DNA from 3 places in the Pseudomonas sp. GD03903 genome. Region 2 is predicted to be linked to each of the others. Evidence: riboswitches for the same ligand, from Rfam matches in the RefSeq annotation. Region 2 holds a riboswitch; each other region holds the start of a gene.
What was found. Region 2 has a riboswitch for cobalamin ahead of cobG (precorrin-3B synthase). Riboswitches for the same ligand answer to the same signal wherever they lie in the genome.
Positions count from the first base shown of each region.

Region 1: linked by a shared signal. The riboswitch ahead of N5C91_RS11780 (TonB-dependent receptor) and the one ahead of cobG (precorrin-3B synthase) in region 2 are both predicted to bind cobalamin.
Region 3: linked by a shared signal. The riboswitch ahead of cobO (cob(I)yrinic acid a,c-diamide adenosyltransferase) and the one ahead of cobG (precorrin-3B synthase) in region 2 are both predicted to bind cobalamin.

Region 1 is NZ_JAOCBT010000006.1:183,977-191,384, reverse strand. Features, by position in the region: gene N5C91_RS11795 (nitroreductase family protein) at 1-1,507, shown strand, start outside; gene tesB (acyl-CoA thioesterase II) at 1,521-2,390, shown strand; gene N5C91_RS11785 (HAD family hydrolase) at 2,399-2,998, shown strand; gene N5C91_RS11780 (TonB-dependent receptor) at 3,460-5,316, opposite strand; cobalamin riboswitch at 5,412-5,610, opposite strand; gene eutS (ethanolamine utilization microcompartment protein EutS) at 5,870-6,205, shown strand; gene N5C91_RS11770 (EutP/PduV family microcompartment system protein) at 6,208-6,675, shown strand; gene eutQ (ethanolamine utilization acetate kinase EutQ) at 6,672-7,385, shown strand; gene eutT (ethanolamine utilization cob(I)yrinic acid a,c-diamide adenosyltransferase EutT) at 7,393-7,408, shown strand, end outside.
Region 2 is NZ_JAOCBT010000006.1:322,889-330,296, reverse strand. Features, by position in the region: gene cobJ (precorrin-3B C(17)-methyltransferase) at 1-1,482, opposite strand, end outside; gene N5C91_RS12480 (precorrin-2 C(20)-methyltransferase) at 1,482-2,222, opposite strand; gene N5C91_RS12475 (precorrin-8X methylmutase) at 2,222-2,848, opposite strand; gene cobG (precorrin-3B synthase) at 2,841-4,187, opposite strand; cobalamin riboswitch at 4,274-4,514, opposite strand; gene cbiE (precorrin-6y C5,15-methyltransferase (decarboxylating) subunit CbiE) at 4,582-5,784, shown strand; gene N5C91_RS12460 (cobalt-precorrin-5B (C(1))-methyltransferase) at 5,851-6,948, shown strand; gene N5C91_RS12455 (cobalt-precorrin-6A reductase) at 6,945-7,408, shown strand, end outside.
Region 3 is NZ_JAOCBT010000002.1:191,640-199,047, reverse strand. Features, by position in the region: gene bluB (5,6-dimethylbenzimidazole synthase) at 1-386, opposite strand, end outside; gene N5C91_RS03475 (cobyrinate a,c-diamide synthase) at 383-1,678, opposite strand; gene cobO (cob(I)yrinic acid a,c-diamide adenosyltransferase) at 1,914-2,525, opposite strand; cobalamin riboswitch at 2,799-3,026, opposite strand; gene N5C91_RS03465 (MlaE family lipid ABC transporter permease subunit) at 3,156-4,301, shown strand; gene N5C91_RS03460 (ATP-binding cassette domain-containing protein) at 4,298-5,083, shown strand; gene N5C91_RS03455 (MlaD family protein) at 5,084-6,022, shown strand; gene N5C91_RS03450 (ABC-type transport auxiliary lipoprotein family protein) at 6,019-6,651, shown strand; gene N5C91_RS03445 (Fic family protein) at 6,659-7,408, opposite strand, start outside.

The sequences.
Region 1 (7,408 bases), 140 kb from region 2:
TCGCCGCTATGCCGGCGCGCGCTGCATCGAGTTGCTGCAGCGGCCGCAGGAAGAGTCGCCGGGCTATGACGACGCCTTCTGCGGCCCCATCGGCCAACCGGCGCCGCTGAACCTTGCCAGCGTTTCGCAGCTGCTCTACGACAGCCTGGCGATCTCGGCGTGGAAGGAGGCCGGTGGCAATCGCTGGGCGCTGCGGGTCAACCCCTCCAGCGGCAACCTGCACCCGACCGAAGCCTATCTGCTGCTGCCTTCCGGGGCTGTGGATAACGCTGCACTGCTGGCGCACTACAGCGCCGATGAACATGTGCTGGAGGTGCGCGCCGAACTGCCCGCGCCGCTGGCCGATCAACTGAACGGCGCCTTGCCCGCGGGCGGCTTCCTGCTGGCACTGGCCAGCATTCCCTGGCGCGAAGCCTGGAAGTACGGCGAGCGCGCCTATCGCTACTGCAATCACGACCTCGGCCACGCGCTGGCCGGCCTGGGTATCGCCGCGGCGATCCAGGGTTGGCAAGTACGCCTGCTGCGCGGCGTCGCCGAGCCGCAGCTGGATGCGCTGCTCGGTCTCGACCGGGAAGGTTTCAGCGAAAGCGAATTCGCCGACGCGCTGCTGTGGGTCGGCCCGCCACACCCTGCCGAGTTCCCGTTGCCAGGCACGCTGCTCAAGGGGCTTGCCGAGCTGCCGCTGGCCGGCGCGCCCAATCGCCTGTCGCGCGAATATCGCCACTGGCCGGAGCTGGAGCGCGTGCACCAGCTGTGTCGCGCCCCCGTGCTACCGCTCTGTGACTGGTCGGCAACGAAAGCCGAGGCGGCTGTGAATAACCCCGGCCTGCCGCTGCGCCCGATCCTCCATCGCCGGCGCAGCGCACAGTCCATGGATGGCCGCAGCGGCATTCACGCCGAGCTGTTGTATGCCTGGCTGCGCCGCCTGATGCCCGGGCGCTCGCCGGTACCCTTGGCCTGCACCGGTGAGCCGGCGCGCATCGACCTGCTGCTGTTCGTGCACCGCGTCCAGGGCCTGGAACCGGGCCTGTACTGGCTGGGCCGCAGCGGCCGCGCGGCAGGCGGCTTGCGTGAGGATTACCTGTGGCAAGCGCTGGAGGAGAGTGGGTTGCCGCTGTACCGCCTGCTCTCCGGCGATGCCCGCGGGCTGTCGGCGTTCCTTTCCTGCGGGCAGGACATCGCCAGCGACGGTTGTGTTGCCTTCGCCATGCTGGCCGACCTCGACGCCGCGCTGACCGAGGGCGCCTGGACTTACCCGCGCCTGTACTGGGAAGCCGGCCAGCTCGGCCAGTTGCTCTATCTGGAAGCCGAAGCGGCGGGCCTGTCGGGCACCGGCATCGGCTGCTATTTCGATCCGGCGCTGGACGAATTGCTCGGCGGTGGTCCGGACTGCCCGGTCAGCCTCTATCATTTCACCATCGGCCGCGCGGTCTGGGATGAACGGCTCACCAGCCTTCCCGCCTATCCGTCGCCACGCCGACCCCCACTTCAGCAAGACCGCAATTGAGGAAACAACGCGCATGACCCAGATCCTGGACAACCTGGTGGCTCTGCTGAGCCTGGAGCAGATCGAAGAAAACCTGTTCCGCGGCACGAGCCAGGACCTCGGGTTCCGCCAGCTCTACGGCGGACAGGTGCTCGGCCAGGCGCTGTCGGCGGCCAGCCAGACCGTCGAGCCGGAACGCCATGTGCACTCGATGCACGGCTACTTCCTGCGCCCGGGCGATGCCAGCAAACCGGTGGTCTACCAGGTCGACCGCGTGCGCGACGGCGGCACCTTCAGCACCCGCCGCGTCACGGCGATCCAGAAGGGCCAGCCGATCTTCGCCCTGAGCACTTCGTTCCAGACCGACGAGGAAGGCTTCGAGCACCAGATCAGCATGCCCGACGTGGTCGGCCCGGAAAACCTGCCCACCGACCTCGAACTGAAGAAGGCCGGGGCGGAAAAATTCCCCGAGCGCATCCGCGACAAACTGCTCTATCCCAAACCCATCGAGATCCGCCCGGTCACCCAGAACGACCCCTACGAGCCCACCGTCGGCGAGCCGATCAAGTACCTCTGGCTGCGCGCCGACGGCAAGCTGCCGGACGTGCCGGCGCTGCACAAGTACATCCTCGCCTACGCCTCGGACTTCGGCTTCCTCACCACCTCGCTGCTGCCCCACGGTCGCTCGGTGTGGCAGAAGGATATGCAGGTCGCCACCATCGACCATTCCGTGTGGTTCCACCGCGACCTGCGCGCGGACGAATGGCTGCTGTATGCCATCGACAGCCCCTGGGCCGGCAATGGCCGTGGCTTCGTGCGCGGCAGCATCTTCAACCGTGACGGCCAGCTGGTCGCTTCCTCGACCCAGGAAGGCCTGATCCGTCGCCGCGAGGACTGGGCATGACGTTTGCCCTGCCACTGGGAGAGATTCGCCACTGGGTGTTCGACATGGACGGCACCCTGACGCTCGCGGTGCACGATTTCCCGGCGATCAAGCGGGCGCTGGGGATACCCCAGGAGCACGACATCCTCACCCACCTGGCTGCGCTGCCGGAGGATGAGGCAGCAGCCAAGCACGCCTGGCTGCTGGAGCACGAGCGCGAGCTGGCGGTGGCGTCCAGGGCGGCGCCGGGCGCCGTGGAACTGGTGCGTGCGCTGCATGCTGCGGGCTACCGCCTGGGCATCCTCACCCGCAACGCCCACGAGCTGGCGCTGATCACGCTGGCAGCCATCGGCATTGGCGATTGCTTCCTCACCGAGGATGTTCTCGGCCGTGGCGAGGCCGACCCCAAGCCGAGTCCGGACGGCCTGCTGCGCCTGGCCGCGCGCTGGGACGTGGCGCCGCAGAAGATGCTGATGGTCGGCGACTACCGCTTCGATCTCGATTGCGCGCGGGCTGCTGGGGCGCAGAGTGCGCTGGTGAATCTTGCTGAGAATCCCTGGCCCGAGCTGACCGACTGGCACGCGCGGGACTGCGCGGAGCTGGGGCGGATGGCGGGGGTACTGGTTTAGTCCGCTGCAATGCGGGTTCGCGAGCAAAGGCTAGGCGCCCCCCTCGCTTCTACGAAGAGCGGCCCGGCGCGCGGCCAACTCTCACGTGCGCCGTACCCTGTAGGAGCGAGCTTGCTCGCGAAAAGCTGCGCTCCTGATCTTCATCTGAACCTGCGCCAGCAGATCGGCACTGCGTAGGAGCGGACTCCGTCCGCGATCGGCATCCGGCCACTCGAATCCATCGCGGATGAATCCGCTCCCGCGGGTATTCCGTTTTGGCATTGGCGCGCTGGATTTCCCCTCCCCCCGGCCCTGTCTGCGCGCCCCGCTCCAGAGGGAAAGGGAGCCGCTTGGCGTTGCCGGGAGGCGCCGCGCTCGCCAGATCCGTAGGATGGGTGGAGCCTAGGCGATACCCATGCTGGCAGTGCCAGGCACGATGGGTATCGCTTCGCTCCACGCCATCCTACGAAATGCCTTGCGCCCTACAGCTCCGGCGTCCAGGTTACCGCCAGCAGCGCGGTGCGGCCGGGTTCGCGGTAGGGGCGGGCTTCGCCCATGAAGTCCATCGGGCTGGTCGGGCGCAGGTAGTCGCCCAGGGTGTAGTTGCGGTCCAGGGCGTTATCCAGCTTCAGGTCGAAGCGGATTTCATTGCTGGCCAGCCAGCTGCTGCGCAGGTCGAGCACGCCGTAGCCGGAGAGTTCGCGGGTGTTGGCCGCGTCGTCGTAGCGCTGGCTGACCGCGCGCCAGGTGCCGCCGACGCCGAAGGCGCCGAACTGTCGATCCAGGTCCAGGCTCAGGGTGCGGCGCGCGCGATAGGGCAGGGTGTGCCCGGTATCGCGGTCGCGCGGGTCGATCATGCTCAGGCCGAGGGCGGCCTGCCAGCCCAGCACGTCGCGCGCAACGCTGGCCTCGAAGCCATTGATACGCGCCTTGTTGATGTTCTCCGGCTGATTGCTGGTGCTGTCCCAGGCGATCAGGTCGTCGATCTCGGTGCGGTACAGCGAGGCTTCCAGGTGTGTGCCTTCGATGTCGCCGCGCCATTGCAGCTCATAGGTCTTCGAGGTCTCGGCCTTCAGGTCCGGGTTGCTCGCGCCGGGGTAGTAGAGGTCGCTGAAGGTCGGCGCGCGGAAGCCCTCGCCGTAGCTGGCGATCCAGGTCTGGTTGTCGCCGACCGGCAGGCTGAAGGCGGCGTTCCAGCTGTTCTGGCTGCCGTAGGCCTGGTTGTTGTCGTGGCGGATGCCCAGCTCGGTGCCGAAGTTGTCGCCCTTGAAGCTGTGCTGGGCGAAGAACGCGCGGTTGCTGCGCTGGTCGTCGGCGAAGGCGGTGCTGCCGTCGACCTTGTCCTGGTACCAGTCGGTGCCCAGGGCCAGCTGGTTGGCTTCGTCGAGCTGCAGGCGGTTGATCCAGCTCGCCGAGTGGCGGGTGGTTTCCAGGGTGCCGTTGTTCCAGCTATCGGCCGCGCCCACGGCCTTGTTGCGGTCGAAGCTGCGGCCGAGTTCGAGGCGGCTGTTCCACATTTTCGTGATCTGGCCGTCGAGGTAGGCGCTGTAGCTGCTGACACGGAATTCGTCCTGCGGCGTACCGGGCTCGAAGTTGTAGGCGTCGTCGTATTCGTTCTTGCCGCGCTGGTCGTTGAGGTTCAGGCCGGCCTTCCAGTCCTCGCTGAAGCGATGGTCCAGGTTCAGGTGCACGGCCTTGTTGCGCTGGGAGTCGTGGTCGTTGTCGGCGCCGACGTTGTCGCTGGTGCGGTCCCAGCCCTGGCTCTCGTCGAGGCTGCCACCGAGGTTGTAGCGGGTCTGCTCGTTGCCGCCGGAAAGGCTCAGGCTGCGCTCGAAGGTGCCGTGGCTGCCGGCGGCCAGGCGCACTTCCGGATGCAGCCCGGCTTCGCCGCGGCGGGTGAAGATCTGGATGACCCCACCGATCGCATCGGCGCCATACAGCGCCGAGCGCGGGCCACGGGTGACCTCGACGCGTTCGATGCTGTCGACGCTCAGGTAATCCAGGCGGGCGATGCCGCTGCTGGCCGAGGCGATGCGCTGGCCGTCCACCAGTACCAGGGTCTGCGCGGTGCTGGTGCCGCGTACGGAATAGGACACCACGCCGCCGGAGCTGCCCATCTGCACGCCGGGCACACGGGCGAGCAGGGCGGGGACGCTGCGCACCTGCAGGCGTTCGATGTCGGCGCGGGTGAACACGCTGTTGGCCGAGGTGGCTTCGGCGCGCGGCTGGGCCTGGCGGGCGGAGGTGATCACCTGGTCGGAGAGCGTGTAGATGTCGCCAGCGGCGAAGGCCATGCCGGGCAGCAGGCTGGTGGCCAGGGCGAGTCGGGTCAGTTTCATGGAGCGTCCTCAAAAGCGGTCGGATGACTTTCGAGGAGGGCGTGACAAGGGCGGACGATGCAGCACCGCGCTTGACGGTGCGGCCCTCCGCAACACCTGTCGGGGCGTGTCGAGGGCGGTCTCCGGGCTGCCGGCATCACATCGCCGCCTTCCCGCGTTCATGCAGTGGCGGATGGCGATGTTGCACTCCCGCAGGGAGTGCGCCGGTTACCGTTGCGGGGGCAGCGCAGGTCTTTCACCTGCTTCCCGTTACCTCGAACGAAAACGGGGCGAACCTTACGAGCTAGTTCCGGTGCGGGCAAGTACCAGCAGTCCCCCCATTGCCAGGCGGGCAACCCGGGCAGGCGTCTTCACGCCGCATTGAAAGCTGCGCCACAGCAGGGCCCGCCTCGCTTTCCCGAACTGCGACGAAATCGCTCAGACGGCGTGACGATCAGCGCGAAAGTTGACCGGGCGCAAGGGTGCCGCGGCAGCGCTGCAGATTTGCCGGAAATAGATAGGGCCTGTCGATCCTTGCTCCTTAGCCTTCGGGTCAAGTCAGGAGGGCCAGGCAATGTCCAGAGAGCGAATCATCCAGGAGTTTGTACCGGGGAAGCAGGTCACCCTGGCGCACCTGATCGCCCATCCGCAGGAAGACCTCTCGAGCAAGATCGGCGTCCCCGGCGCCCAGGCCATCGGCATCATGACGCTGACCCCCGGAGAGACCGCGATGATCGCCGGTGACTTCGCCACCAAGGCGGCCGACGTGCAGATCGGTTTCCTCGATCGCTTCAGCGGCGCCCTGGTGCTGCACGGCAGCGTCGGCGCGGTGGAAGAGGCGTTGCAGCGGACCTGCGAGGCGCTGGGCCGGCTGCTCGACTACAGCGTCTGCACGGTCACCCGGAGCTGATGATGAGCACCTTGCGATACGCCCTGGTGGGTGGCGTCGGAGCCGGCAAGACCACCCTGTTCAATGCGCTGCGCGGGCGCGACGAAGCCGCCCGCAAGACCCAGGCGCTGGATTACGACCCCTGTGGCGCGCTGGATACCCCCGGCGAATTTGTCAGCCACCCGCGTCTTTATCGCGCGCTGATCACCAGTACCGATGACGTCGACGTGCTGGTCTACGTGCACCCGGCCGACTCGAACGAATGCCGGTTGCCGCCCGGCCTGCTGGACATCCATGCCGGCAAGCGCGTGCTCGCGGTGATCAGCAAGTGCGACCTGCCCGGTGTCGATCTGCCCGCCGTCGAGAGCCTGCTGCGGCGCCACGGCATCGAAGGCCCCTTTGTCCATACCACGCGCGACGACCCCGCCAGCATTGAGCGCTTGCGCCAACTGCTGAGCGAAGGCCATCGGATCGAGGAAGAGTTGAAATGAAGAAGCTGATTACCGCCGGGACCATCCGCGAGGCCGTCGCTGCCGGCCAGACTGCGCTGCAGGTCGAGTTGCCGCACTGCATCGTCACACCCGAGGCGCGAATGATCGCCGAGGAAGCGGGGCTGGCACTCATCGAGCGGGTGGTCGGCGCGACCGCGCAACCCGCGATGACCGTCGAGAAGCAGGAGGCCCCGGGGATTGCCGGTGAAAACGACCTGGCGCAGATTCGCGCCGCGGTCATGGCGCGGCTGCCGGCCGGTGTGGATGAAGCCCTGGTGGAGCAGCTCGTGCGCAAAGCCGCCCAGGCTGGCCCGGCCCAGGCAAGCGCCGCGCAGGCCGGGTTCGAGGCCCGCACCGGTTCGGGCGGGATCAAGCTGGTCAAGGGCGACTCGGTGCGCTTCGGCCTGCTGGATGGCGTCGAGGGCGGCGGCCAGATCGGTATCACCGACGTGGTCGGCAGCGAAGATGGCAGCAGCATGGGCGCCGGCTTCATGCAGTGGGAGAACGCCTTCTTCCCCTGGACGCTGAACTACGACGAGGTCGACCTGGTGCTGGAAGGCGAGCTGCACATTCGCCAGAACGGCGAGACGCTGATCGGCAGGCCAGGCGATGTGCTGTTCATTCCCAAGGGCAGCCACATCGAGTTCGGTACGCCCAGCCGCGTGCGCTTCCTTTATGTGGCCTGGCCGGCCAACTGGCAGGAACAGTGAGGCAGCCATGAGCACCTTCATCA
Region 2 (7,408 bases):
GCCGAGCACCACCAGGGTTTCCGGCGTGCGGTGGCGGCGGACGATTTCCAGCGCGCGCCCCAACTGCCACGGTCGCGCCCTGGAGATCGGGTTGTAGAAGGCCATGGCCAGGTCGGCGGCACCGGCATGGTCCAGGCGTTTCTCGATGGTTTCCCAAGGCTTGAGGTTGTCTGACAGGGAGATCAGGCAGAAGTCGTGCCCCAGCGGTGCACCGGCCTTGGCGGCAGCGGCCAGTGCGGCGGATACGCCCGGCAGCACCTCAAGCTCCACACCATGCCAGTGCGGGTCTTCGCTCTCGTGCAGGGCTTCCATTACCGCGGCGGCCATGGCGAATACCCCGGGGTCTCCGGAGGAAATCACCACGACGCGCCGCCCGCTGGCGGCCAGTTCGAAGGCGTGGCGGGCGCGCTGCATTTCCTCGCGATTATCCGTGCAGTGGCGCACCTGGTCGTCACGCAGGGGCTCGGCCATCTTCACGTAGGTCTCGTAGCCGAGCAGGTCCTGGGCTTCGTCCAGTGCGCGGCGTACGGCGGGGATCATGAAGTCGCTGGCGCCGGGGCCGAGGCCGATCACGCTGAGCCGCCCGCGTGGCTGGCCAATGCCTTCGGCTTCAGCGGGTGTAGCGGCGCGGTGGAGGTGGAAGGAGTCGCCATGCAGCACCTCCGGCGGCAGCGTTTCATCCGGAGCGATGAAGCGCAACGGTAAACCCATCTCGGCGGCGGCGCTGGCCAGCGCCGGGTCGGCCATGCGGCAGCGCGGCGCAATTACCGCTGCCAACGCACCTTCCGCCAGGCCCGTCTGGGCAAGGCCCTGGCGAATGCGCTCAGGTAGCTGGGAATCCACCAGCGTGACATGGGCGAGCACGACGCGCGGATGGATGCGCAGCTCGTTTTGCGCGATGCCTTCGGCGCGGGCGTCGATGCGCAGGGTGTGCGCGGCGTCTTCGGCCAGCGGCAGGTCCAGTACGTCCAGCCAGGGCGCATCGCCCTCGATGCGCAGGGTGTCGCCGCCCAGCAGGTCGGCGACGAAGCGCTTGCCCTGTTCGATATCAGCCAGGGCGTAACCTTCCGGCGGGTCGAGCAGGCAGGCGCCGAAACGCAGCTCGCCGCTGGTGGTGATCGCTGGCGCTACTTCCAGCGTGGCGGCGATCTCGCGGGCCATGCGGTTCACCCCGCCGAGCCCGCCGATCAGCGGCACCACGGCGCTGCCATCTTCGGCGACCGCCAGTACCGGTGGCTCCGCAACCTTTTCGGCGAGCAGCGGGGCGAGCGTGCGGATGACGATGCCGGCAGCGCACAGGGCGATGATCGGGGTGTCGTCGCGGTAAAGCTGGCGCAGGGTATCGCCGAAGTTCGCGTAGGACTCATCGGCACCTTCGACGCGGTCTTTCAGACCCATCACCCGCGCCTGTGGATAAACGCCCTGCAGGCGCCGGGCCGTGGCCAACGCGCCCTGGCCGAGAATGACGATAGCGGCGCGCATCAACCGTTCCACCGCTGGCCGGGGATGACGATCATCGAGAAGTAGGGCGAGGCCATCGGGTCAACGTCATCCAGCGCAACGATGCGCTGCTCGCGCATGGTCGCGCGCTCGACGTAGTGGGCGCCGCTGTCACGGCCCAGCTCGCGCAGTACACGGCGGACCTTGTCGAAGTTGCGGCCGAGCTTCATCACCACGGCCGCATCGGCGTCGGCCAGGCGGTGCTTGAGTTCGTCCTCCGGCAGCACGCCGGAAAGTACCGACAGGCTCTGGTTGCGGTACACCAGCGGCACGCCGAGCACCGCCGCGCTGCCGAGCATCGAGCAGACGCCGGGCACGACTTCGGTGTCATAGCGATCCGCAAGGCGGTCGTGCAGGTACATGTAGGAGCCGTAGAAGAACGGGTCGCCCTCGCAGATCACCGCCACGTCGCGGCCGGCATCCAGATGCTCGGCCACCTGAGCGGCTGCGGTGTCGTAGAAGTCGCTGATCACCCCTTCATAGGTCAGCGGCGGCTCCAGCTTTTCGGTGGTCACCGGGTAGACCAGCGGCAGGCGTTGCTGCTCATCGAGCAGGTGTTGCTCGATGATGGCGAAGGCGTTGCCGCCCTGGCCGGCGTGGTGCTTGGCCTTGGCCACGAAGTACGCGATCACCGGCGATGCACGCAGCAGGCGCAGGGCCTTGAGGGTCAGCAGTTCCGGATCACCCGGGCCGACGCCCAGGCCGATGAGGCGGCCGGTCATCACTCCACCTCCGTGGCCAGGGCGTTCACCGCTGCGGCCGCCATCGCGCTGCCGCCACGACGACCACGCACGATCACGTAGGGCACGCCACGGCTGTCGGCGGCGAGGGCGTCCTTGGACTCCATGGCACCGACGAATCCCACCGGGAAGCCGAGGATCAGCGCCGGTTTCGGTGCGCCGGCGTCGAGCATTTCCAGCAGGTAGAAGAGTGCGGTCGGCGCATTGCCGATCACCACCACGCTGCCTTCGAGGTGCTCACGCCAGTGCTCCAGCGCCACCGCCGAGCGGGTGTTGCCCAGCTCGCGGGCGAGTTCCGGGACGTCCGGATCGTTGAGGGTACAGATCACCTCGTTGTGTGCCGGCAGGCGGGCGCGGGTGATGCCCTCGGCGACCATCCGCGCGTCGCAGAGAATCGGCGCGCCAGCGGCCAGCGCCGCGCGGCCGATGGCTCCGGCGCCAGCGGAGAATCGCAGGTCCTGCACGACGTCGACCATGCCGCAGGCGTGGATCACCCGCACGGCGAGTTTTTCCAGGTCGGTGGGGATGCCAGTGAGATCGGCCTCGGCGCGGATGGTGGCGAAGGATTGGCGGTAGATCGCCTGGCCGTCGCGGATGTAATCAAGCATCGGTGGAAACTCCGGGTGCGGCGAGCAGGTCGCCCGCGGCATCGAGGGAAAGGTTGCGCGCCAGCGGCAGGCCGAATCCGGCTACGCCATCGGTGCGACGGAACAGGTCATAGCGGCCGTCGGCGACGGCCAGCAGGGTGTAGGGGGCAACGTGGGCGGCGGCGCAGGAGCGCGGGCAGCCGCACAGGTGTACGCCGGCCGGCGCCGTGTGACGCAGGCGTGCGGCCAGGCGCAGGGCATCGGCCTTGGTGTCGGCCAGCCCGCGTGCGCAACCCGTGGAGCCGCTGCACGCGACGATGCGCGAGAGCGGTTGAGCGGCGTCGATCACCAGGCCGAGGTTGGCCAGCGCACCGAGGACGACGGCGGCATCGGTTTGCGCTACGTCAGGGAGGATCAGACTTTGCCAGGGCGTCAGACGCAGCTGTCCGCCGCTGAAGCGCTCGGCGAGATCGGCCAGGCCGAACAGCATGGCGCTATCCAGGCGTCCGAGGATGAATCCCGCACCGACCATGGCGCGGTCCGGCTGGCGCTGCGGCTGAATCCCGAGATGGCCGAAAGCCTTCGGTACAGGACGTCGCCACTCATCCACGGCCGGCCCGAGGTGCAGCGGGAAGGGCAGGCGTTGCTGCAGGCGTTCCAGCAGCACTTCGTCGCGGAGCATCTCGCGCAGGTGGCGCATGCGCGTCTGGCCGTCGCCGGCGAGATCGAGGAACAGGTGCAGCAGGCTTTCCACCAGCAGTGGTACTTGCTCGACAGACACGGCGGCGAGGGCGGGGCGATCCGTCTCGCGCTGCGGCGGGCAACCGGCGAGGCCGAAGGCGAACAGCGGTGCCGCGTCGTCGGACATGGCCGACAGCCAGAGATCATTGGGGTGCTCCAGCATCGCCAGCGCTTCGCCGGCGTCCAGCTGAATGCCGAACTTGGGAGACAGACCGTGGAAGCGCGGGGTGCGCTCCAGCAGGTCGAGCAACTGCCAGGCCAGTGGCGCAGGGTCGACAATCGCCGAGGCATCCAGGCCCAGCGCCGGGCTGACCAGCAGGTTGCGCACATCGTCCGAGGCCAGTTCACGCGGGCCGAGGCCGGCGGCCAACAGTTCATGGCTCAGCGCGTTTTCGGCGCCAGACCGCACACCGCGAATCTGCAGGTTGGCGCGGTTGGTCGCTTCCAGTACGCCGTCGGCATGGCGCTCGGCGGCCTGGGCGATGGCGCGCGCGGCGCGGGCGTCGAGTTGCCCACAGGGCAGCTTGATACGGCAGATGCCGCCATCGCGGGAGGCCACGATGCGCAGCAGGCCGGGGCAGGCATGCGGGCGGACGGGCAGGGCTGAGGAGTCTTGCACTGAGGTCACCAGGGCTGGGTCGCGGTGACCTGCGAATCCCCCAGGGGGGATTTCACGACACCGATACACCCCGCTCGATGTCTGCACGCGCGACTGGTTTCGTCGGCAGGTCTCCTGGCTGGCAGGTCCTCATCCAGCGCGGCCTTCCCGGTTGCCCAGTGGCCTGGCCGGCGGCACGGAACCTCGTCCTCGTGTCGCCGCATTGCGCGGACTCGCTGCTTACAGTTGCGGGGGCAGCCACGGCTTAACCGTGTTCCCTCTTCGGCTCTGAGAAACCTCGCCATCAAGGCGAAGCGTCCTACGAGCACCGACGAAGCGGGTATTATGCCTGCTTTGCCCGATGTCAGGAAAAGCCTGCCCGTCGGATCGATCGTCGCACCCTTGAGGACATTTCATGACGCCCTGGCTGACCATCGTCGGCATCGGCGAGGACGGTTATGCCGGCCTCGGCAAGGCCGCACGCCGAGCCCTGCTTGCCGCCAGCGAAGTGATTGGCGCACCGCGCCAGCTGGAGCTGCTGCCGCACTGCCTGGGCGCCCGCCGCCAGGCCTGGCCGAGCCCGTTCAGCCTGGAACCGGTGCTGCGCCGGCGCGGCGAGCCGACCTGCGTCCTGGCCAGCGGTGATCCAATGCTGTTTGGCGTTGGCGCGAGCCTTGCCCGTCAGATTCCGCCCGCGGAAATGCTCGTGCTTAGCGCGCCGTCCTCTGCCTCGCTCGCCGCCGCGCGAATGGGCTGGGCGTTGCAGGACTGCACGCTGCTGTCGCTGGTGGCGCGGCCGTTGGCCGCACTCAACGCGCAGATCCACGACGGTACGAAGCTGCTGATCCTCAGCAATGATGGCGACAGCCCGGCGGCCATCGCTGCGCTGCTGCGCGAGCGGGGCTTCGGTGCAAGTCGCCTCAGCGTGCTGGAGCACCTGGGTGGCGAGGCGGAGCGCCGCATCGATGGGCTCGCCAGCGACTGGTCGCAGAGCGAGACCGCTGCGCTGAACCTGGTGGCTGTGCAGTGCGTCGCCGGCATGGGCGCGGTTCGTCTGCCACTGACCACCGGCCTGCCTGACGACGCTTACCGCCATGACGGCCAACTGACCAAACGCGATGTGCGCGCCGTGACCCTGGCGCGGCTGGCGCCGAAGCCCGGCGAGCTGCTCTGGGACGTCGGCGCCGGCTGCGGCTCCATCGGCATCGAATGGATGCGTGCGCATCCGAGCTGCCGCACGCTGGCCATCGAAGCCGACGAAGGGCGCCAGGAGCATATCCGCTTCAATCGCGATGCCCTCGGCGTACCGGCGCTGCAATTGGTTTGCGGGGCTGCTCCGGAGGCGCTGCAGGGGCTGGAGCGACCCGACGCGATTTTCATTGGTGGCGGTGTCACGCTGCCCGGCATCTTCGAGCACTGCTGGGAGCAACTGAAGCCCGGCGGCCGGCTGGTCGCCAATGCCGTGACCCTGCAGAGCGAGGCGGCGCTGGTGAGCTGGCGCGAGCGCGTGGGTGGCGAGCTGACCCGTCTGTCGGTATCACAGGCGCAACCGCTCGGCGGCTTCGATACCTGGCGCGCGGCGTTGCCGATCACCCTGCTGGAAGTCTGGAAGGAATGAAGCGTTTTTCGTACCGCGACTGCATGGGTATCGCTTCGCTCCACCCATCCTACGATGCTGCTCGTTATGCGTGACGAGACGCCCGAAGAACCCCGCCCGCTGCGCAGCGGCTACACCACCGGCAGTTGCGCTACCGCGACCAGCCTCGCCGCCGCGCGCCTGTTGCTCACCGGTGAAGCGCTGGATGCCGCGCAGATCGTCCTGCCGAAAGAGCGCAACGCGACGCTGCGCCTGGAGTTCTGCCGGCGCACCGCCGAGGGGGCTGAGGCCGGTACGCTGAAGGATGCCGGTGATGACCCTGACGTGACCCACGGTGCGCTGGTCTTCGCTCGCGTGACGCTGGGCGTCGAGCCCGGCGTGCGCTTCCATGCCGGCGTTGGCGTCGGCACGGTCACCAAACCGGGGTTGGTCCTGCCAGTGGGCGAGCCGGCGATCAACCCGGTGCCGCGCCAGATGATGCGCGACAACCTCGCGGCATTGGCGGCCGAGTGCGGCTATGCCGGTGGCTTCGAGGTCACCATCAACGTAGAGGGCGGCGCCGAGCTGGCGCTGAAGACCATGAACCCGCGCCTGGGCATCCTTGGCGGCCTGTCGATCCTCGGCACCACCGGCATCGTCCGGCCGTTCTCCTGCTCGGCCTACATCGCCTCGATCCAGCAGGGCATCGATGTCGCCCGTGCCAACGGCTTCCGTCATCTCGCCGCCTGCACCGGTAACGCCAGCGAGGACGCCATGCGCCGTCGCTACGGTTTCGACGACACCGCGCTGATCGAGATGGGCGACTTCGCCGGCGCCGCGCTCAAGCACCTGCGCAAGGTCCCGGTGGCGCGCTTCAGTGTCTGCGGTGGCTTCGGCAAGATCAGCAAGCTCGCCGCAGGCCACATGGACCTGCACAGCCGTCACTCCAGCATCGACCTGCCACAGCTGGCCGAGTGGGCCGCGGAAGTCGGCGCTTCGGCGGACCTGCAGCAGCGCATGCGTGAGGCCAACACCAGCCAGCAGGCGCTGGCGTTGTGCCGCGCGGAGGGCGTCGCCCTGGGCGATGCAGTCTGTGCCCGTGCACTGGCCTTTGCCCGGCGCATCGTGCCGGCCGACGTACAACTGGAAGTCTTCGCCATCGACCGCCAGGGCAACCTGGTGGGCGAGGCGTTGGAGGCGCGATGAAGCGCATATTGCTGCTGGGCGGAATCGGAGAGGCGCTGAGCATTGCGCGCCGTCTGGGGCCACAACACCTGTACAGCCTCGCCGGTCTGGGCAAGGTGCCGGATGATCTGGCCTGCGAGGTGCGCGTCGGTGGATACGGCGGTGCCGAAGGTCTTGGCCAGTTTATCCACGAGCAGGGCTTCGACCTGCTGCTCGACGCCACCCATCCCTATGCCGCGCAGATCAGCGCCAACGCTGCCCGCGCCGCGCAACTGGCTGGCGTGCCCTGTTGGGCGCTGCGTCGCCCCGGCTGGCAGGCTGGGGCAAGAGACGACTGGCGTGAGGTCGCCGACTGGCCTGCGTTGATCGAGGCACTCAAGGATTTCCGCCGTCCGCTGTTCACGATGGGGCGCGAGCCGCTGGAGCACCTGGACGAGATTCCCGCACACCAGCACTGGACCGTGCGCTGTCTGCAAAGCCA
Region 3 (7,408 bases), on a different contig from region 2:
TCCATGTTCGGCAGCGTGCGGCGACCAAAGACGTGCGCCTCGCGGCCATCCATCAGGGCCGCCACCAGCACCTCGGCGCAATCGAGCACGCCCTCGACCTTCAGCTTCATGAATTCATCGGAGCGCTCACCCAGGGCTTCGGCGGTTCGAATGCGCTCCTCTTCGATCAGGCAATGGATCGACTGGCGCAGCTCCCGCGAGGTGACGCGAATGAACCGCCATGGCTGCATCAAGCCGACGCTGGGCGCCTGGTGCGCCGCTTCGAGCAGGCGCGCGAGCAACTCGGGCGCCACCTCGCCGCCACTGAAGTGGCGCATGTCGCGGCGTTCGGCGATGGCGCGGTAAAGCGCGGCGCGTTCCTCGGGGCTATAGGCGTGCTCGGTCATGGTCTCAGCAGGGCTGCTGCCGCATCCGGATCGGACGGCAGGTAGAAATGGATATAGGACGCGGTAAGACGACCACGGCGGAACACCGCCTCGGCCACCGGTTTGTCGTTCGGGCATACGCCAAGGGCCAGGGGCACTTCCGCGCTGTCGAGCAACGAGTGATGGAAGGTGTGCCCGCGCAGGGTGCCTTCGGGCAGCGTCACCGCCTGCAATGCCAGGGCGGCGAGACGCTTCTGCAGGCGCGCCTCACCCGGCAGCAGGCCCAGCAGCTCGGCGCGTTCGCCGGCGACGTCGGTCAGGGCATCGAGCAGATAGAGCATGCCGCCGCACTCGGCGAGGATCGGCTTGCCCATCTCGTGGTGGGCGTGAATCGCCTGGGCCATGCCGCGGTTCTCCGCCAGGGCGCGCAGGTGCAGCTCCGGGTAGCCGCCGGGCAGATAGAGGCTGTCCACTTCCGGCAACCTTTCGTCGCGCAGCGGCGAGAAGAACACCAGCTCGGCGCCCAGCTCGCGCAGCAGGTCGAGGTTGGCTTGATAAAGGAAGGCGAAGGCATTGTCCCGCGCCACACCAATGCGCACGCCATCGAGACGGCAAGACTCGCGGCGCGGTTCGGGCACGGCAAAGCTCACCGGCGCCGGCAACTCGGTGCTGGCACTGGCCGCCAGGGCATCGGCGGCGGCGTCCAGGCGGGCATCGAGGTCGGCCAGCTCATCGGCCTGCACCAGGCCGAGGTGACGACTGGGCAACTCCACTTCGGTATCGCGCGGCAGCGCGCCATACCAGCGAATCCACTCGGGCAGGCTATCGCGCACCAGGTCGCGGTGGCGCTGGCTGCCGATGCGGTTGGCGAGCACGCCGGAGAACGGCAGGTCGCGCTGGTAGGTGGCCATGCCGACGGCCATCGCGCCGAAGGTCTGGGCCATGGACTGGCCATTGATCACCGCCATCACCGGCACGTTGAAGCGCCGCGCCAGGTCGGCGGCGGATGGCGAACCGTCGAACAGGCCCATCACCCCTTCGATAAGAATCAGGTCGGCCTCGCCTGCGGCTTCCCAGAGCAGGCGACGGCTTTCCTCCTCGCCGACCATCCACAGGTCCAGCTGATAGACCGGCGCGCCACTGGCGCGGGCAAGGATCATCGGATCGAGGAAATCCGGCCCGCACTTGAACACCCGCACCTTGCGCCCGAGGCGCGTGTGCAGACGCGCCAGGGCGGCGGTCACGGTGGTCTTGCCCTGGCCGGAGGCGGGGGCGGCGATCAGCAAGGCGGGGCATTGGCGCGCATCGAGCATCAGGCGCGCTCCGTCGTAGCAGAAAAGGCGAAGAGCCCCCTCACCCCAACCCTCTCCCGCAGGGAGAGGGGGCGGTTGGGTGCCACATACAGCCGCAGTTTCCGTCGTGCGACAGCTACACCACCATCAAAAAACCCTGCTAGAGCGCAAACCGGCGAGCGCCTAGGTCTGGCAGCACGCCGAACGGCCCCCTCTCCCCCCGGGAGAGGGCTGGGGTGAGGGCAAGCCACGAACATCAGAACTCCACCCCTTTCTGCGCCTTGATTCCAGCCTTGAAGGCATGTTTCACCAGGCCCATCTCGCTCACGGTATCGGCGGCCTCGACCATGGCCGGCTGCACACCGCGGCCGGTGGCGACCACATGCTGCATCGGCGGGCGCGCGGCAATGTCGGCGAGCACGGTGTCCAGCTCCAGGTAGCCGTGCTTGAGGGCAATGTTCACCTCGTCCAGCACCACCAGGCCGACTTGCGGGTCGCTCAGCAGTTGCCGCGCCACGTCCCAGGCGGCCTGCGCCTTGGCGATATCGCGCTGGCGGTCCTGGGTTTCCCAGGTGAAGCCCTCGCCCATCACGTGGAAGCTGACTTCCTCGGGGAAGCGGCGGAAGAACGCCTCCTCGCCGGTGGTCGCGGCGCCCTTGATGAACTGCACCACGCCGACCCGCATGCCATGGCCCAGCGCGCGGGCAACCATGCCGAAGGCCGAGCTGCTCTTGCCCTTGCCGTTGCCGCTGTTGACCAGGAAGACACCGCGCTCCCCCTGGGCCTGGGCGATCTTCTCGTCGACCACTGCTTTCTTGCGCTGCATGCGCGAGCGATGGCGCTCGTCCTTCTCGGGGGATTCAGTCATGGGGTTTGCCTCTGCAAAGGGAGCGCGCAGGCGCCAGCTCGCCGGCCGGGCGGCAGCGAACGAAAAATGGAGGGGACAGCAACGAACCGCCGGCGCGCATCAACGCCATGCGGCAGAGGCCGCTCGGCGCGAAAGCCGTCGGCTTGGGAAACAGGGAATTCACCTGAAGGATTCTCCGCCGCTCTCACCCGCGCGGCACTGACCAGTCGGGGCAGGCGGAGGACGGCAACGCGCGGCGCACAATGAATGCCGGCGTCGGCAGCGCCTCCCGCGATGCCATGCGATGCAGCAGGCCGGTCTCCGGGCTTGCGAGTGGAAACGCCTGGCGTTTCCCGAGGAACCGCGCCTTCCCATGCCAGTGGCACAGTGGCTCAGTGCGGTTCGAAGCTCGCTTACCGTTGCGGGGGCAGCGCCGGAATGGTCGATGCAAGGATCGAATTCACCGGCTTCCCTGTTTCACCCTCGGCTTGCACCAAGGGCACCTGAAGCAGGCGCGCAGCTTAGTGGCTGGCGGGCTGGGGCGTCAATTGAACAGACTGTCGCTGCCACTCGCGCCCAGCGCCGCTGAGCCCTACAAAGGGTCACACAAGTCAAGTAGTCAGGCAGCGTAACTTCGCTAGAATGCGATTCATGACGACGACTGCCCAGCCCGGCCAGCTCCTGCTCGATTCCGCCGCGAACCCGCCCTTGCTGCACATCAGCGGCGATTGGACGCTCGCGCACTTCGCCGCGCTGAAAGCCCAGGTGGCCGCCCAGCGCCAGAGCGAATCCCCTGCCCAACTGGACTTCGCCGGCCTCGGAGCACTGGATACCGCTGGCGCCGCGCTGCTCGCCGAGATCATCGGCGGCGCACGCATGAGCCAGCTCGGGCAGATCGCCCACAACCTCCCGGCCGAGCGCCAGGCACTGCTGCGCACCGTCGGCAGCGCGATCACCCAATGCCGGCTGGACGAGAAAGGTCCGGCGCCGGGCAACGCACTGGTCGATGTGCTGGAGCGCATCGGCATTGCCTCGGTCACCTTCAAGGACCACCTGGTCGGCGTGCTCGGTTTCATCGGCCTGACGCTGCAGACATTGCTGCGCAACCTCCTGCGCCCACGGCGCTGGCGCCTGACCTCGCTGGCCGCGCACATGGAGGAAACCGGCCTGGATGCCGTGCCTATCGTCGCCCTGCTCACCTTCATGGTCGGCGCGGTGGTGGCCTTCCTCGGCGCCACGGTACTGCAGAAATTCGGCGCACAGATCTACACCGTCGACCTGGTGGGCTTCTCCTTCCTGCGTGAATTCGGCGTGCTGCTCACCGCGATCCTGCTCGCTGGCCGCACCGCCAGCGCCTTCACCGCGCAGATCGGCTCGATGAAGGCCAACCAGGAGATCGACGCCATCCAGGCCCTGGGCCTCGACCCGGTGGAACTGCTGGTGCTGCCACGGGTGCTGGCGCTGTTGCTGACGCTGCCGATGCTGACCTTCCTGGCGATGATTTCCGGCATCGTCGGCGGCGGCGTGGTCTGTGCGCTGAGCCTGGATATCTCGCCCCGCATGTTCCTCTACATGCTGCAGAACGACATCGCCGTGCAGCACTTCCTGGTCGGCATCGTCAAAGCCCCGGTATTCGCCTTCATCATCGCCGTGATCGGCTGCCTGGAAGGCTTCCGCGTCAGCGGCAGCGCGCAGTCGGTGGGCGAGCACACGACCTCCAGCGTGGTCCAGTCGATCTTCGTGGTGATCCTGCTGGATGCGATGTTCGCGCTGTTCTTCATGGAGATGGGCTGGTGAGCGAACCGATCATCGTCGTCCGCGACCTGGCCAACCGCTTCGGCACCCACGCCGTCCACGAGCACCTCGACCTCGACGTGATGAAGGGCGAAATCCTCGGTGTGGTCGGCGGCTCGGGCACCGGCAAGTCGGTGCTGCTGCGCAGCATCATCGGCCTGCGCCAGCCCAGCGAAGGCAGCGTCCACGTGTTCGGGCAGAACCTGCCGGCACTCCCGGCGCTGGAACGCTCGAAGCTGGAACGGCGCTTTGGCGTGCTGTTCCAGAACGGCGCGCTGTTCTCCTCGCTGACCGTGAGCGAGAACATCTGCCTGCCGCTGATCGAGCATGCCGGCCTGTCGCGCAGCGACGCCGAGTTCATGGCCAAGGTGAAGATCTCCCTGGCCGGCCTGCCGCCGGACGCCGGCGCCAAGTACCCGGCCGAACTCTCCGGCGGCATGGTCAAGCGCGCCGCCCTGGCCCGCGCCCTGGCCCTGGACCCGGATATCCTGTTCCTCGACGAACCCACCGCCGGCCTCGACCCGATAGGTGCCGCGGCCTTCGACCAACTCATCCTGACCCTGCGCGACGCCTTCGGCCTTACGGTTTTCCTGGTCACCCACGACCTGGACACCCTCTACACCATCTGCGACCGCGTCGCCGTGCTCTCGCAGAAGCGCGTGCTGGTGGTCGGGCCGCTGGACCAGGTCGCCCAGACCGACGACGCCTGGGTGCAGGATTACTTCCACGGCCCGCGTGGCCGTGCCGCGCTGCAGGCCACCGAACACCTGCGGGAGGAAAGCTGAATGGAAACCCGTGCCCATCACGTGCTGATCGGCCTGTTCACCCTCGTCGTGTCGATCGGCGCGCTGCTCTTCGCCCTGTGGCTGGCGCAGTCGAGCAACGACCAGAAGTACAAGGTCTACGACGTGATCTTCAACGAGGCGGTGACCGGCCTGTCCGAAGGCGGCACCGTGCAGTACAGCGGCATCCGCGTCGGCGACGTGGTCTCGCTGCGCCTGGACCCGAACGACCCACGCAAGGTCCGCGCGCGCATCCGTGTCTACGACAGCACGCCAATCCGCGAGGACACGCGCGCCAAGCTGGCGCTCACCGGCGTGACCGGCCAGGCGATCATCCAGCTCTCCAGCGCCGCCCAGGACAGCCCACCGCTGGCGAGCAAGGACGGCGAGGTGCCGGTGATCAAGACCATCCCCTCGCCCTTCGCCAAGCTGCTGGCCAACGGCGAGGACATCGCCACCAACATCAACAACCTGATCAACAACGTGAACCGCATGTTCTCCCAGGAGAACGTCGACCGTATCAGCCGCACCCTTGACCACATCGACCAGGCCACCGGCGTGGTCGCCGAACAGCGCGACGATATCCGCCGGACCTTCAAGGAGCTGGCCGCTGCCAGCGAACAGGCACGCCTCACCCTGGCCAATGCCAGCCAGTTGCTCGACCGCGCCAACCAGACCCTGGGCGGCAAGGGCCAGACCATTCTCGACGATACCCAGAAGACCCTTGCGTCCCTGCGCACCAGCAGCGAGCGGGTGGAGCAACTGCTGAACAGCAACTACGACTCGGTGAACGGCGGCCTCAATGGCCTGGGCGAAATCGGCCCGGCGATCCGCGAACTGCGCTCCACCCTGGAAGACCTGCGCGGCGTCACCCGCCGCCTGCAGGAAAACCCCACCGGCTACCTGCTCGGCCGCGAGCGCAACAAGGAGTTCCAGCCATGACCGCCCTTCCCCGTCTGCTCGGCGCCGCCGCCCTGGTCAGTCTGCTGGGCGCCTGCTCGATCCTCCCGCAAGCCGAAAGCCCGGACTTCTACCTGCTGCCGGCCACGCAACAGCCCGCACGCAGCAACACCGCGGTGAGCTGGTCGCTACGGGTCAGCGCCCCCACCGCCAGCCTGGCGCTGGACAGCAACCGCATCGCCGTAGTGCCGCAGGGCAACCAACTGAGCAGCTACCAGGGAGCGCGCTGGAGCAACCGTGCGCCAGGCCTGCTGCGGGATCGCCTGCTCGATGCCTTCACCGCCAACGGCAGCATCCGCGCCCTGAGCAGCGACGAAGCCAGCCTGCAGGCCGACCTCGACCTGACCGGCGAGCTGCGAGCCTTCCAGAGCGAGTACCAGAACGGCAAACCGGTGATCCACCTCCGCTACGACGCGCGCCTGGTGCGCACCCTCGGCCAGCGCATCGTCGCCTCGCGCAGCTTCGAGGTCAGCCAGCCGGTAGACGGCAAGCAGGTGCCCGAAGTGGTCAGCGCCTTCGGCAAGGCGGCCGATCAGCTTTCCGCGCAGGTAGTGCAGTGGACGTTGCAGCAGGGGCAGCAACAGAAGCTCACCAGCAACCCGCTCAATTGAGCGAAGGCTACACCGACCCGGATTGCCTCAACCGCACACCCTTGGCGGTCAGGCAATAGCCCTGGGTCGGGCTGCGCGGGGAGTCCGGCTGGGTCATTTCCACGCAGCCGGCGCTCAGCGCAGGGTTGAGATAGTTGTTGCGGAAGCTGGTGCGGTGCGAGAGCGATAGGCGCTCCATCATGTCCCCGGCCTTGAGCACCTCTCCACGTCGAAGTACCGCCAACAATCGGCGGACCGACGGGGCGACAGCCGAACCTGCTTGGTCACTTACATAGTCACCAACTTGGTCACTTGCCTGACCACCCACCGCGGCGTCGACCTCCTCAACAGCAGCCAGCAAAGCCTGGAGCATGAACAGCACGAAAGGCGCAGAGTCCGTTTGCCGGTCCGACTCCGCCAGCGCTGCGTAGTAGGCCGCCTGCCGATTATGGATCACCGTCTCCACCGGCAAGTAAGCCAGCAACGGATTCCAGCGACTGAGCAGAAGCGTCTGCCAGAGCCGGCCCATGCGGCCATTACCGTCACTGAACGGGTGGATGAACTCGAATTCGTAGTGGAAGACACAACTGGCGATCAACGGGTGCCAATCCGTTCGACCTACCCATCTGAGCAACTGCTCGACAAGCAACGGTACGCGGTTGGCGGGAGGAGGCATGTGTAGCAGCGTCTGCTCCCGATAGATGCCTACGCCACCCTGACGAAAACGGCCCGCCTCATCGAGCAGGCCCTCCATCAGGCTGCCGTGGGCAGCCAGCAA